2 regions of the Marinococcus sp. LNHM4E3-1 genome follow, and region 1 is predicted to be linked to the other one. Evidence: predicted binding sites of a transcription regulator. Region 1 holds the regulator's gene; the other holds the start of a gene.
The links. The regulator Rex, encoded in region 1, represses fermentation and respiration genes when NADH is low (regulators of the CRP and FNR family bind a similar motif). The targets are predictions, from matches to a motif close to TTGTGAAATATTTCACAA.
Positions count from the first base shown of each region.

Region 2: a site for Rex is predicted at 3,220-3,237, ahead of ACTRXI_RS10595 (L-lactate dehydrogenase). Genes of this name have one in related genera too.

Region 1 covers NZ_JBQLID010000025.1:6,571-12,430, forward strand. The annotation lists gene tsaD (tRNA (adenosine(37)-N6)-threonylcarbamoyltransferase complex transferase subunit TsaD) at 1-199, shown strand, start outside; gene ACTRXI_RS16000 (ATP-binding cassette domain-containing protein) at 247-2,187, opposite strand; gene ACTRXI_RS16005 (redox-sensing transcriptional repressor Rex) at 2,358-3,005, shown strand; gene ACTRXI_RS16010 (DUF4305 domain-containing protein) at 3,079-3,267, opposite strand; gene ACTRXI_RS16015 (lysostaphin resistance A-like protein) at 3,269-3,994, opposite strand; gene groES (co-chaperone GroES) at 4,345-4,629, shown strand; gene groL (chaperonin GroEL) at 4,674-5,860, shown strand, end outside.
Region 2 covers NZ_JBQLID010000008.1:119,681-125,540, reverse strand. The annotation lists gene ACTRXI_RS10610 (hypothetical protein) at 19-441, shown strand; gene ACTRXI_RS10605 (DoxX family protein) at 559-945, shown strand; gene ACTRXI_RS10600 (SEC-C metal-binding domain-containing protein) at 993-2,042, opposite strand; gene ACTRXI_RS10595 (L-lactate dehydrogenase) at 2,195-3,157, opposite strand; gene ACTRXI_RS10590 (hypothetical protein) at 3,340-3,522, shown strand; gene ACTRXI_RS10585 (NAD(P)H-binding protein) at 3,587-5,023, shown strand; gene ACTRXI_RS10580 (STAS domain-containing protein) at 5,106-5,860, shown strand, end outside.

The DNA.
Region 1 (5,860 bases):
TGTGGCAGCCAACAGCGGTCTGCGGGCTGCGATGGAAGAAAAATTCAGAGAGAGCGGCGTAAAGCTGCAGATCCCGCCGCTTCATTTATGTACCGATAATGCAGCCATGATCGGAGCTGCCGCCTATATCAACTGGAAAAAGGGAAATTTTTCAGGCATGGATTTAAACGGGGTGCCCGGCCTGCCGCTTCATACGTAACAAAAAACCCGTGCTCTCTTTTGCAGAGAACACGGGTTTTGCTGTAACTAGGAACTGGATTCTTCGAGCTGCAGCTCTTCCCATTCCTCCATCAGCTGCTCTAGCTCGCCTCTCAGTTCATTGATTGAGGTCTGATAGCCGGCGGCCTTTTCATGGTCTTCGTATACGTCGGGCTCGAAAAGAGCTGCTTCCTGCTCCTCGACGAGCTGTTCCTTGGCTTCAATATCCTGTTCAATTTGCTCGATGCGGCGCTGCCGCTTGCGGGCCTCCCGCTTGGCTGCTTTGTCGTCTGCAAACGAGGATTTAGCCGCACCGGCATCCTCCTGCTTCGGTCCTTCACGCTCGGCCTGAAGCGCTGCTTTTTCCCGTTCTTCTTCTTTTTTGAACAAATAGTAATCATAATCCCCGATGTAGTTGCGGACGTCGCCGTCCCCCATTTCGAGAATGCGTGTTGCAATCCGGTTCAGAAAGTACCGGTCGTGGGAAACAAACAAAATTGTTCCCGGGTAATCAATCAGAGCGTCTTCGAGCACTTCCTTGCTGTCGAGATCGAGATGGTTGGTCGGCTCGTCAAGCAGCAGAAAATTCGACTTCTGCATCATCATTTTGGCGAGCGAGAGGCGCGCTTTTTCGCCGCCGCTAAGGTCGGACACCTGCTTCAGCACGTCTTCGCCGGTAAATAAAAACTGGCCGAGCACGGTACGAATATCCTTTTCGTTTTCGAGCGGATATTCATCCCACAGCTCCTGCAGGACGGTTTTGCCTGAATTCAGTTCGGCCTGCTGCTGGTCGTAATAGCCGAGATCTACTTTACTTCCGAGCTGAATATGCCCTTCATCCGGTTCAAAGTCTCCCTTGATCGTTTTTAAAAAGGTACTTTTCCCCGTCCCGTTTGGTCCAATCAGCGCAATGCTCTCACCGCGCTGGGCCCGGACATTTAAACGTTCGAACACAGGCGCTTTGTTGTCAAAACGAAAGGTGAGGTCTTCTGCTTTCAATACATCGTTGCCGCTCTGACGGTCGATGTCGAAGCGCAGAGTAGCGGATTTGCCGTCCCGCTGCGGTTTGTCGAGCTTATCCATTTTCTCGAGCTTTTTCCGCCGGCTCTGGGCCCGTTTTGTTGTAGATGCGCGTACGATGTTTTTCTGCACGAAGTCTTCAAGCTCAGAAATTTCCTTCTGCTGCTTTTCATAGGCCTGCATTTCCTGTTCAAACAGCTCGGCCCGTTTTTCCTGAAAGGCACTGTAGTTGCCGTAGAACAAACGGGCTTTCTTATGAATAATTTCGTATACCTTCGTTACGATCTGGTCCAGAAAGTACCGGTCGTGGGAAACGATCAGGACAGCCCCCGGATAACTGCTTAAATACTGCTCGAGCCAGCGCAGTGTATCCATATCAAGATGGTTGGTCGGCTCGTCAAGAATTAAGAGCTCCGGCTTGGCCAGGAGTAGCTTGCCGAGAGCAAGACGGGTCTTCTGGCCGCCGCTTAACGACTGCACCGGCGTGTCGAGGGAGAAGCTGCCAAAGCCAAGACCCGCCAGCACCGTGCGGATGTCGGACTCGTAGCGGTAGCCGCCGCGCGCTTCGAATTCCTGCTGGCGCTGGTCATAGTCGGCCATCAGCTTTTCATAGGCCCTGGCGTCGTCAATAATATCGGGCTCGGACATTTTCGATTCCATACGACGCAGCTCCGCTTCAGCTTTTTGCAGGTGGGTAAAAACATCAAGCATTTCATCCCACATCGTTTTATCACTGTTCAGGCCGGTATGCTGCTCAAGATACCCGAATGTCGTGCCCTTTGGCATCGTGATCGAACCGGAATCATACGAGGATTCACCGGCAAGAATTTTCAGGAGAGTGGATTTGCCGGCCCCGTTTTTGCCGACCAGGGCCACCCGCTCACCTTCCTTTACCTCGAGTTTTATTTGATCAAGTACGGTTTCTGCCCCAAAAGACTTGGTGACACCCGAACATTGAAGTAAAATCATATTTATATAGCTCCTTTAATAACAACTCTGATAGTATCAGTGTATCGTACTTTTCGGCGAAACGCGAAATAGGATACGTCTTGCTGCAGGTAAGCGTTTCGGTACGTTTTCATAGGGACGCATGCTATACTGTCTACAGACAATGACAATACATTTAGGTGGAAATAATTATGAATACAGACCAGCAAAAAATTCCGCAGGCAACCGCAAAGCGGCTGCCCCTATATTATCGATTTCTGGAAAGCCTGTATGCAACAGGCAAAACCCGCGTTTCTTCAACCGAATTGAGTGAGGCGGTCAAGGTGGATTCGGCAACAATCCGCCGGGATTTTTCATATTTCGGCGCGCTCGGCAAGAAAGGGTACGGCTACAATGTACAGTACCTGCTGTCGTTTTTCCGGACTACCCTGGACCAGGATGAGGCGACAGACGTCGTACTTCTCGGCGTCGGGAACCTCGGGAAGGCGCTGCTTCGCTACAATTTCTCCAAAAATGAAAACACCCGGATTGTGGCTGCATTTGATATCAATAAAGACATGGTGGGAGAGCAGATTGGAAATGTGCCGGTGTATCATACCGATGATCTGGCGGAGAAGCTTGAAGAGCATAACGTTTCCGTAGCAATGCTCACCGTGCCGTCCGCCGCCGCCCAGACGACTGGAGAAAAACTGGTGGAGGCAGGCATCAGCGGCATTCTGAACTTTACCCCGGCGCGCTTATCCGTCCCTGCGTCTGTACGCGTGCATCATATTGATCTTGCCATCGAGCTGCAGACGCTCGTGTACTTTCTGAAAAATTATCCGCTGGACAACGAATAGGCTGCCAGCAGGATACTTCATTTATACTGACCCATAAAAAAGGGACCAGCCAACATTCAGGCGGTCCCTTTTGCTATTTCTTCTTTTTCTGCTCCGACATGAGGCGCAGATAGTTGAACCCCATCACGAGGTCGTAGGCGGCAAAGGCAGCGAGCAGAATGCTCCAGAACGACCAGGAGGACTCGCTGACGGAAAAGTACGTAAACATCAGCAGGACTCCGCCGAGCACAAAGTAAAAAAGGGCAGCGGTAGAAGCTTTCATATTACATCAACCCCTGAACAAGCAGAATAAGTGCGCTCTCGGCTTCACGCATAATGCGTTCGATTTCATCCTGGAACAATACCTGAATACCGACCACAAATGCGTTCATGATGGAGTGGACGATTATCGGCACGATGATGCGGCCGGTTTTGACATACAAATAAGCGAACACAAAGCCGATCATAGTGTAAACGAGCAGGTGGGTGAAATCCAAATGCACAGCAGCAAATATCAGGGAGCTGATAATAGCGGCAATAAAAAAGTTCGTTCGTTTGTACAGCGAGCCGAATATAGCTTTACGGAACACCAGCTCTTCGAGAATCGGTCCGATCACAGCTACAATAATGACAAAGGCCGGCATGCTGTTAACAAGCTCGATGATCTGCGCCGTGTTTTCAGACGCCGTATCGATGCCGAGCAGGTTCTGTTCAATCAAACCGGCAACGATCTGACCGGCGTATGCGAGAGCGAACCCGATAAAAATCCAGGCGACGGAATTCGGCCACGGCATTTTTGGTTTATTAAACGCAAGACTTTGGCCTCTTTCAGGAATCAGCAGAATCAAAATAACAATCAAAGCGACGATAAAGCTCGCAAAAATCCAGAAGTACGAAGCCTGCTGTGCGGAATCAAAGCTGCCTACAGCCAAAAGGGCCGGGACGGCAACGATGCCCGAAAGCTGCATAAGTACATAAATAATAACAATGCTCCAGTAACGTGCGGCCATGGAAGGGGATCACTCCTAATCTCTCTCGGTTAAATCCAATTTCGAACGCTCTAATTGTATCACAGGTACCTGCAGGAAGAATAAAGAGAGCGCTTGCGAATTTATGACAATTTTGAAATATAAGGTTAATAAAACGATTAGCAGGGAATGTGAATTCAGGTGCCATCAAGCGCTGGAGTGGGAAAAGGAAGAAAAAATTTTCGCTTCCCTCTTGCAAACAAAGCCCAGGTTGATTAATATAATAATTGGGTTTAGCACTCGAATGGAAAGAGTGCTAACAACAAATGTTGTTACTGTCGTTCCCGTTACATATAACGGACGATGAAAATATTCTAAGGAGGTTGTTTTCCTTGTTAAAGCCTTTAGGTGATCGACTCGTACTCGAACAGGTAGAATCAGAAGAAAAAACCGCTGGTGGTATTGTGCTGCCGGACTCCGCTCAGGAGAAGCCACAGGAAGGACGCGTGGTTTCTGTAGGTGCCGGTGCTGTAAAAGACAACGGTGAACGCGTAGCGCCGGAAGTAAACGAAGGCGACATCGTCGTTTATTCGAAGTTTGCAGGCACAGAAGTGAAATACGACGGCAAAGATTATTTAATCGTTCGCGAAAGCGACATCCTCGCTGTAGTTCAGTAATCAGCTTCATTTCGAAATCATTATTACATTAGGAGGATTTCATCATGGCTAAAGATATTAAGTTTAGTGAAAACGGCCGCCGCGCGATGCTCCGCGGTGTCGACGAACTCGCAAACGCTGTAAAAGTAACACTTGGACCGAAAGGCCGCAACGTTGTTCTGGAAAAAAAGTTCGGTTCCCCGCTTATCACCAATGACGGTGTAACCATCGCCAAAGAAATCGAACTCGAAGACAACTTCGAAAATATGGGCGCGCAGCTCGTATCCGAGGTTGCAAGCAAAACGAACGACATTGCCGGTGACGGTACAACAACAGCAACCGTTCTTGCCCAGGCGATGATTCAGGAAGGCCTGAAAAACGTTACCTCCGGTGCGAATCCAATGGGTATTCGCCGCGGAATGGAGAACGCGACCAAAGTAGCGGTCGAAGAACTCCGTAACGTCAGCAAGCCGATTGAAGGCAAAGAATCCATCACGCAGGTTGGTGCGATTTCTGCAGGGTCTGAAGAAATCGGCCAGATCATTGCAGAAGCAATGGAGCGCGTGGGCAACGACGGCGTTATCACGGTCGAAGAGTCCCGCGGCCTTGATACAGAGCTTGAAGTTGTGGAAGGTATGCAGTTTGACCGCGGTTACGCATCTCCGTACATGGTTTCCGACAACGAATCCATGACTGCAGAGCTAGATAATCCGTATATTTTAATCACGGACAAAAAGCTCACAAGTATTCAGGAAGTACTTCCACTGCTTGAGCAGGTTGTACAGCAGAACCGTCCAATCCTCATTATCGCAGAAGATGTGGAAGGCGAAGCGCTTGCGACTCTCGTTGTTAACAAGCTGCGCGGCACATTCAACGCAGTAGCAGTAAAAGCTCCAGGCTTTGGCGACCGTCGTAAAGCAATGCTTGAAGACATTGCTACACTTACCGGTGGTACGGTCATTACAGAAGATGTAGGCCTTGACCTGAAAACAGCGACGATCGATCAGCTCGGTCACGCCAACAAAATCACGATCGACAAAGACAACACAACGATCGTAGAAGGAAGCGGCGATCCGCAGACGATTGGCGCACGTGTGACACAGCTTCGTACGCAAATGGAAGAAACCACTTCCGAATTCGACCGTGAAAAACTTCAGGAGCGCCTCGCGAAGCTTGCAGGCGGCGTAGCCGTTGTTAAAGTCGGCGCAGCTTCTGAAACGGAAATGAAAGAGCGTAAGCTCCGCATCGAAGA
Region 2 (5,860 bases), on a different contig from region 1:
AAGGAAGGAACAATTACAATGCAGATAGAAAAATACGAAGGCATGCCTCCAAGCGAAGTGCTTCAGGGTATCCTATATTTACACGCTCAGCTTTTTGAAAAAATGGAACCAATGTACCAGACTCTCGAACAGGCAGAGGCGTCTCTCGTGCAGGTAGCGCGGGAGGAAGGAAAGATACTCGGCTACGACATCAGCTACGCGAAAGATGACAGCGTATGGTACAGCTGGCTGAACGGAATGGAAGAAGCATTTGAAGATGACGGATGGAGAAGCCGTCTTGTCGGCAACGTTCTTATTCATGCCCGGGAGCAGGGATATGAGGTGGTGCAGACGAAGCTTGCCCACCGGTACCCGGAATTTATTGATATGCTGCAGGCCGCGGGCTTTCAGGTGAAAGAGGAGTTAACAGATGAACGCATCTGGCTTGAGAAAAAGCTGTGAAAAGGGACCGTTTCCGGTCTCTTTTTTTATAGGCAGAAATCACGTATCTTCGTATAGTGCCTTTTCAAATTTGCAGTAGTTCCGCATACTGATGAAAAAGAAAAAGGAGGAAATCATATGAAAAATATCGAAGCCGGACTGCTGATCCTCCGGGTCGTGACAGGCGTGATATTTTTAGCCCACGGAGCAGATAAATTACTGAACGGAATGGGTGACCAGGCTGCATCGTTTGGCAGCATGGGCATGCCGGAAGGCACGGCTTACGCTGTAGCAGTCATCGAAGCCGCGGGAGGAATTTTACTGATTCTAGGACTGCTGACGCGTGTCGTGGCGGGGCTGTTTGCACTCATTATGCTTGGAGCGATTGTAACGGTCAAATGGCAGCAGGGACTGATTGGGGGCTTTGAGCTTGATCTTATACTGATGGCTGCCTCTATTCATCTGGCACTTACTGGAAGCCGCATGCTTGCCTTGAAAAAACGAAAAAAGAAACGTTCTTTCTGAAGCAGTAAACGGCCTGCAGGGATAAACCCCTGCAGGCCGTTTACTGTTTATGCATTTTCATTTGACGTATAAGGCTCCATCTTTTTCCACTGCGTACGAATAGTGGACGAGGCCACGCCGTAGCGTTCGGCGATTTCTTTCTGGGTGCCGCCTCCTACTGCGTATTCAAGGGCTGCTGCCTGGGCTTCCGGCTTGCGGATAACAGGATTTTCCTGTTCACAAAAGCGTGCCCACAGCTCTGAAGCTGCAGCTGCTGCGTCTTTAGACAGCTGATCGGAGTTTTCGAGCGCCTCCACTACCTTCTGCTGGTCGTCGTTCAGGCCTGAAGTGGATGCCGCAGCGGTCTCTGTTGTATCGGCCGCAGCATCTGAACCTGTTTCAGACGGGGTGGTGGAGGTGCTATCTGCTTCCTGGTATTTTTCCTGAAGATCATCCTTAAGTGTGCGAAGCACGTCCGGCAGGTGATGCGTGATCCAGCCGGCTTTATCCGCTTCGTTATCCGGAACAGAGCCGGTAACACTTTTAATGACGTCATCGCCGAAGTCCGGATGAAACGGCAGCAGGCCGAGCATTGGATACCATTTGTCCTCCACAGGAACTAAAAAGGCAAGGAATACAATGTTTTCCTGCAGGTCGCGGAAAAAGGACAGTGGTTCAATGTGGTGAACTTCATCGCTCAACAGGTCAGTGACTTCGTACCAGTCGTCGGTCATTTTATTCAAACGAAATAATGACAGGTTATGCCCGGTCCAGTTGGAATAAAGCCGTTGAAGCCGCGGGTGCTGACTGTTCTGCTCTATCTGCTGATGGATATTCATCCATTCCCTGCGCTCATTGCCGTGCAGTAAAAAGTCGGCAAGCGCCAGGTTTTGGACAAATTTATGCCAGGCATAAGGGAAATAGTTCGGCCGGTAGACACGGCGGTAATAATGGCTGAAATCCTTCCGGCTGTCTTTGTTCGCAGCGGCTGCAAGATCCAGCTGTATGTTGGTTACTTCTTCAGTCGTATAAGCTGGCTGGTTGGCGGGATCGCCGCAGCATTTTTTGTATTTTTTACCGCTGCCGCAAGGACACGGGTCGTTACGTGAAATACTCATACATTCAGGCTCCTTCTCACTAGTATGTTACTATTCCTTCAAATTCTAACATACATTGCCCCGAAATGGGGAATCCGTGCGCTTCAGGGGGGTGGAGACGTGAAAAAACCCTTCGCAGTGGAAGGGCTGTATTTGTATAATAAGAGACCTGCTTAATTAGCCGCTTGGCCGTTCGCATTTTCCCATACGCTGCGGAGTGTCTCTGCGCTGTGGTGGAAGTCTTGGGCTTCCTCTTCATTCAGTGGCAGTTCGATCACTTCCCGTATTCCCTCGCGGTTAATGACGGCCGGTACACCGATGCATAGATTATTTTCTCCGTACTGGCCGTCAAGGTGGGCGCTGACGGTCAAAACGCTGTTTTCGTTTTTAAGAATCGCGTTTGTAATACGGGTGAGTCCCATTGCGATGCCATAGCTGGTGGCGCCCTTACGCTCAATGATCTCATAGGCAGCCCCGCGGACGTCTTTAATCATGCCTTTCATTTCCTTCACATTTTTGTTTTCTTTTTCATCTGCGAGTTCTACTGCGTTTCGGCCGCCGACGTTTGCCTGGCTCCAGACGGCAAGCGATGTGTCGCCGTGTTCACCAATGATATAGGCGTGGGCATTCTGGGCAGCGGTATCAAAATAGTCACTCAGCATAAACCGCAGGCGGGCGGTATCCAGAATTGTCCCGCTTCCAATGACCCGTTCTCTTGGAAGCCCGCTGAACTGCTGGGTGGCATACGTAAGAATATCCACAGGGTTAGTGGCGATAAGGAATATTCCGTCAAAGCCGTTATCCATCACCTGACCGACGATATTTTTAAATATAGCCGTGTTTTTGCCTACAAGATCGAGACGGCTTTCCCCGGGTTTTTGGTTGGCACCGGCAGTAATACAGACAATGTCGGCATCCCGGCAGTCTTCATAGGTGCCAAACCATGTTTTAGTAGGATGCGGGGCAAAGGCTTTACCGTGATTGAGATCCATCACGTCCCCTTCGGCCTTGCGTTCATCCAGATCGATGATCACGAGCTCCTCGACGACGCCCTGATTAATTAACGAAAATGCATAGCCGCTGCCGACAGCTCCGGCTCCGACAACAACAACCCGGTGGACGTGATTTCTTTTCATATATAAAATCCCCTTTCGAATATGAATCATGTGAATGAATGAGCAATCTTTATCTATTTATATTGTGCACCATTTCACAAAGTGATGCAAGCACAGAAAATATATAATTGTGAACAAATGATGAACTTACGTGTTGGGAGGAAATCGAAACGGGAAAGGAGCAGAAGAGGGGGAATGACTCGATGGAAAATGCGTTAAAATATGCGCTGCCGACAGCGTTGACGTGGGCAGTGATTGGTCTGCTCGCCGGTCTGAATCTCGACAGAGGATGGCTGTGGGTGCTTGCTTTTGTAGTTTTCGGATTTCTCGTCAGCTTTGTTACAGTGATAATTGCGCAGTGGATTATTTCTAAAATAAATATGTAATTAGCGGCGGAGAAATTAGGGAATGGTATATGTAAAGCTTATAAGCGAAAAGGAGCGTGCAAGCATGGAGGATATAAACGGCCGGAGACCGGTGATAGCTATTACTGGCGCTAGTGGATATATCGGAAGAAACCTGATGAAGGAACTGAAAAAGCACGCGGATATTATTGCTCTGTCGAGAAACATAGACACAAAAGAAAACGAGGAGCATGTAACATGGCGCTCGTGTGACTTATTTTCATTAAAAGACGCGGAACAGGCACTTGAAGGTGCAGATTACGCTTTATACTTAGTTCATTCGATGATGCCGACGTCCAAATTAACTCAGGGAAGCTTTGAAGATATGGACGTTATCCTTGCCGATAATTTCGCGCGTGCCGCCGAGCAGAAGCAGGTGAAGCAGGTCGTTTATTTGAGCGGCATTATTCCTGAAGCCGACCGCCTGTCCCGTCATTTAAGCAGCCGGCTGGAAGTAGAAAATATCCTGAAATCGTACCGGACGCCGGTGACTGCTATACGTGCGGGATTGATTGTCGGTCCACAGGGCTCCTCGTTTCCTATTCTCGCAAAGCTGGTAAAGCGGCTGCCGGTCATGATCCTTCCGAAATGGACGCAGACCAAGACCCATCCGATTGCCCTGGCCGACGTATTAAACAGTCTGCAGAAGAGCATCGGGGAAGAATCGCTCTACAACCGTTCCATCGATGTTGGAGGGCCGGACGTAATGACCTACCGGAAAATGATGAACATCACTTCAAAGGTGATGGGGAAGAAGCGCTACGCAGTTACCGTGCCTTTTTTCACCGTGCGCCTTTCAAGACTGTGGGTGAGTGTAACTACCGGGACACCGAAAAGCCTGGTTTATCCACTGATTGAAAGTCTGATCCATCCGATGGTGGCTGACCCTGCTAAAAGTGTGAAAGGCATCAGTGATGGAAAAATTCCATTCCGGGAGGCGGCAGAAAACTCTCTGAAGGAAAGCAGGAAGGAGCAGTCCTCCATTCTGGCACGCCTGAAGCCGGCACCTGTGGAGCGGAATGTACGCTCTGTCCAGCGCGTCACCATCCCAAGTGGAAGAGACGCAGACTGGACGGCCCGTTATTATATAAAGTGGCTGCCGAAGCTTCTGCGCCCATTCGTAAAGGTAGAAACGACTGATCGCTATCAGTACGGCCTGCGGCCTGCCTTTATGAAAAGAACATTTCTCGAGCTCTCCTATTCCAAGGAGCGCAGCGAAGAAGACCGGGCGCTGTACTATATTACCGGCGGACTCCTTGCACAGGTAAATGAAGGAGAACGGGGCCGGCTGGAATTTCGTAAAATTCCTCACACGAACCAGTGCATTGTAGCGGTACATGATTATGTTCCGGCTATGCCATGGTACTTTTATCAATATACCCAGGCGTTTATTCATCTTTGGATCATGAACCGCTTTAAAGCACACCTTGAAAAAGATCAGTGGACGTTAAGGAGGTCCCGTCAGCTCCAGCCGGAGTCATAATTTTCCTCGTTTAGTTTCACCTTTTTTAAGGAACACGGAAAAGGATATGAGTAGTCTGCATACAGAAGGGAGACGGTGCCGTATGAGCACCAACCAGTTGATCCGTGACTATTTTGTCAATCACGCAGCGGAAATGGCGAATTCATGGTACGAAACGTTGGAGGAATCAGACAGAGAATCTGCTTACGCAACGACTGACCCAAAAGAAGTTGAGGAACTGAAGTCTCAGACGTATGAGTTTCATTTATATTTCTCGAGTATTTTTATCGAGGATCGGAATACATGGGAGAATACCTTTGAAGTATGGATAGACGGCATTATCAGTGATCCTAAATACTTCCGGACGAAGGATGCGCGGGTCGTCCGGGAAATGATGAGGTACAGGGAGCAGTATACTGCCTATTTGAAGCGCTTTTATGCGGAAGAGCACGCAGAGCTCTCTGCGAATATGAAAGAACAGCTTCGGGAGCTCGTAACAAACGGCATGGATCAGATTATTCTTTCTTACGTGGAAAAATCCAACCGGCTGCTCCTTCAGAAATTAGAAGCGAGGGAAAGCATTATTAATGAACTGAGCGCTCCGGTTATCTCTCTGAATAAATCCTCCGCCCTTCTTCCGTTAATTGGAGAAATTGACGAAGAACGGGCTGCAGTAATACTCGAGCACACACTTGAGGCGTGCTCGAAAAAGCAGGTCTCTGAATTGTTTATTGACCTTTCCGGCGTAGCCGGCATCGATACCCACGTCGCTCATCAGATTTTCGGGCTGATACGTTCGTTAAAGCTGATTGGCGTACAGCCTGTTCTGGCAGGCATGCGTCCCGAAATCGCCCAAAC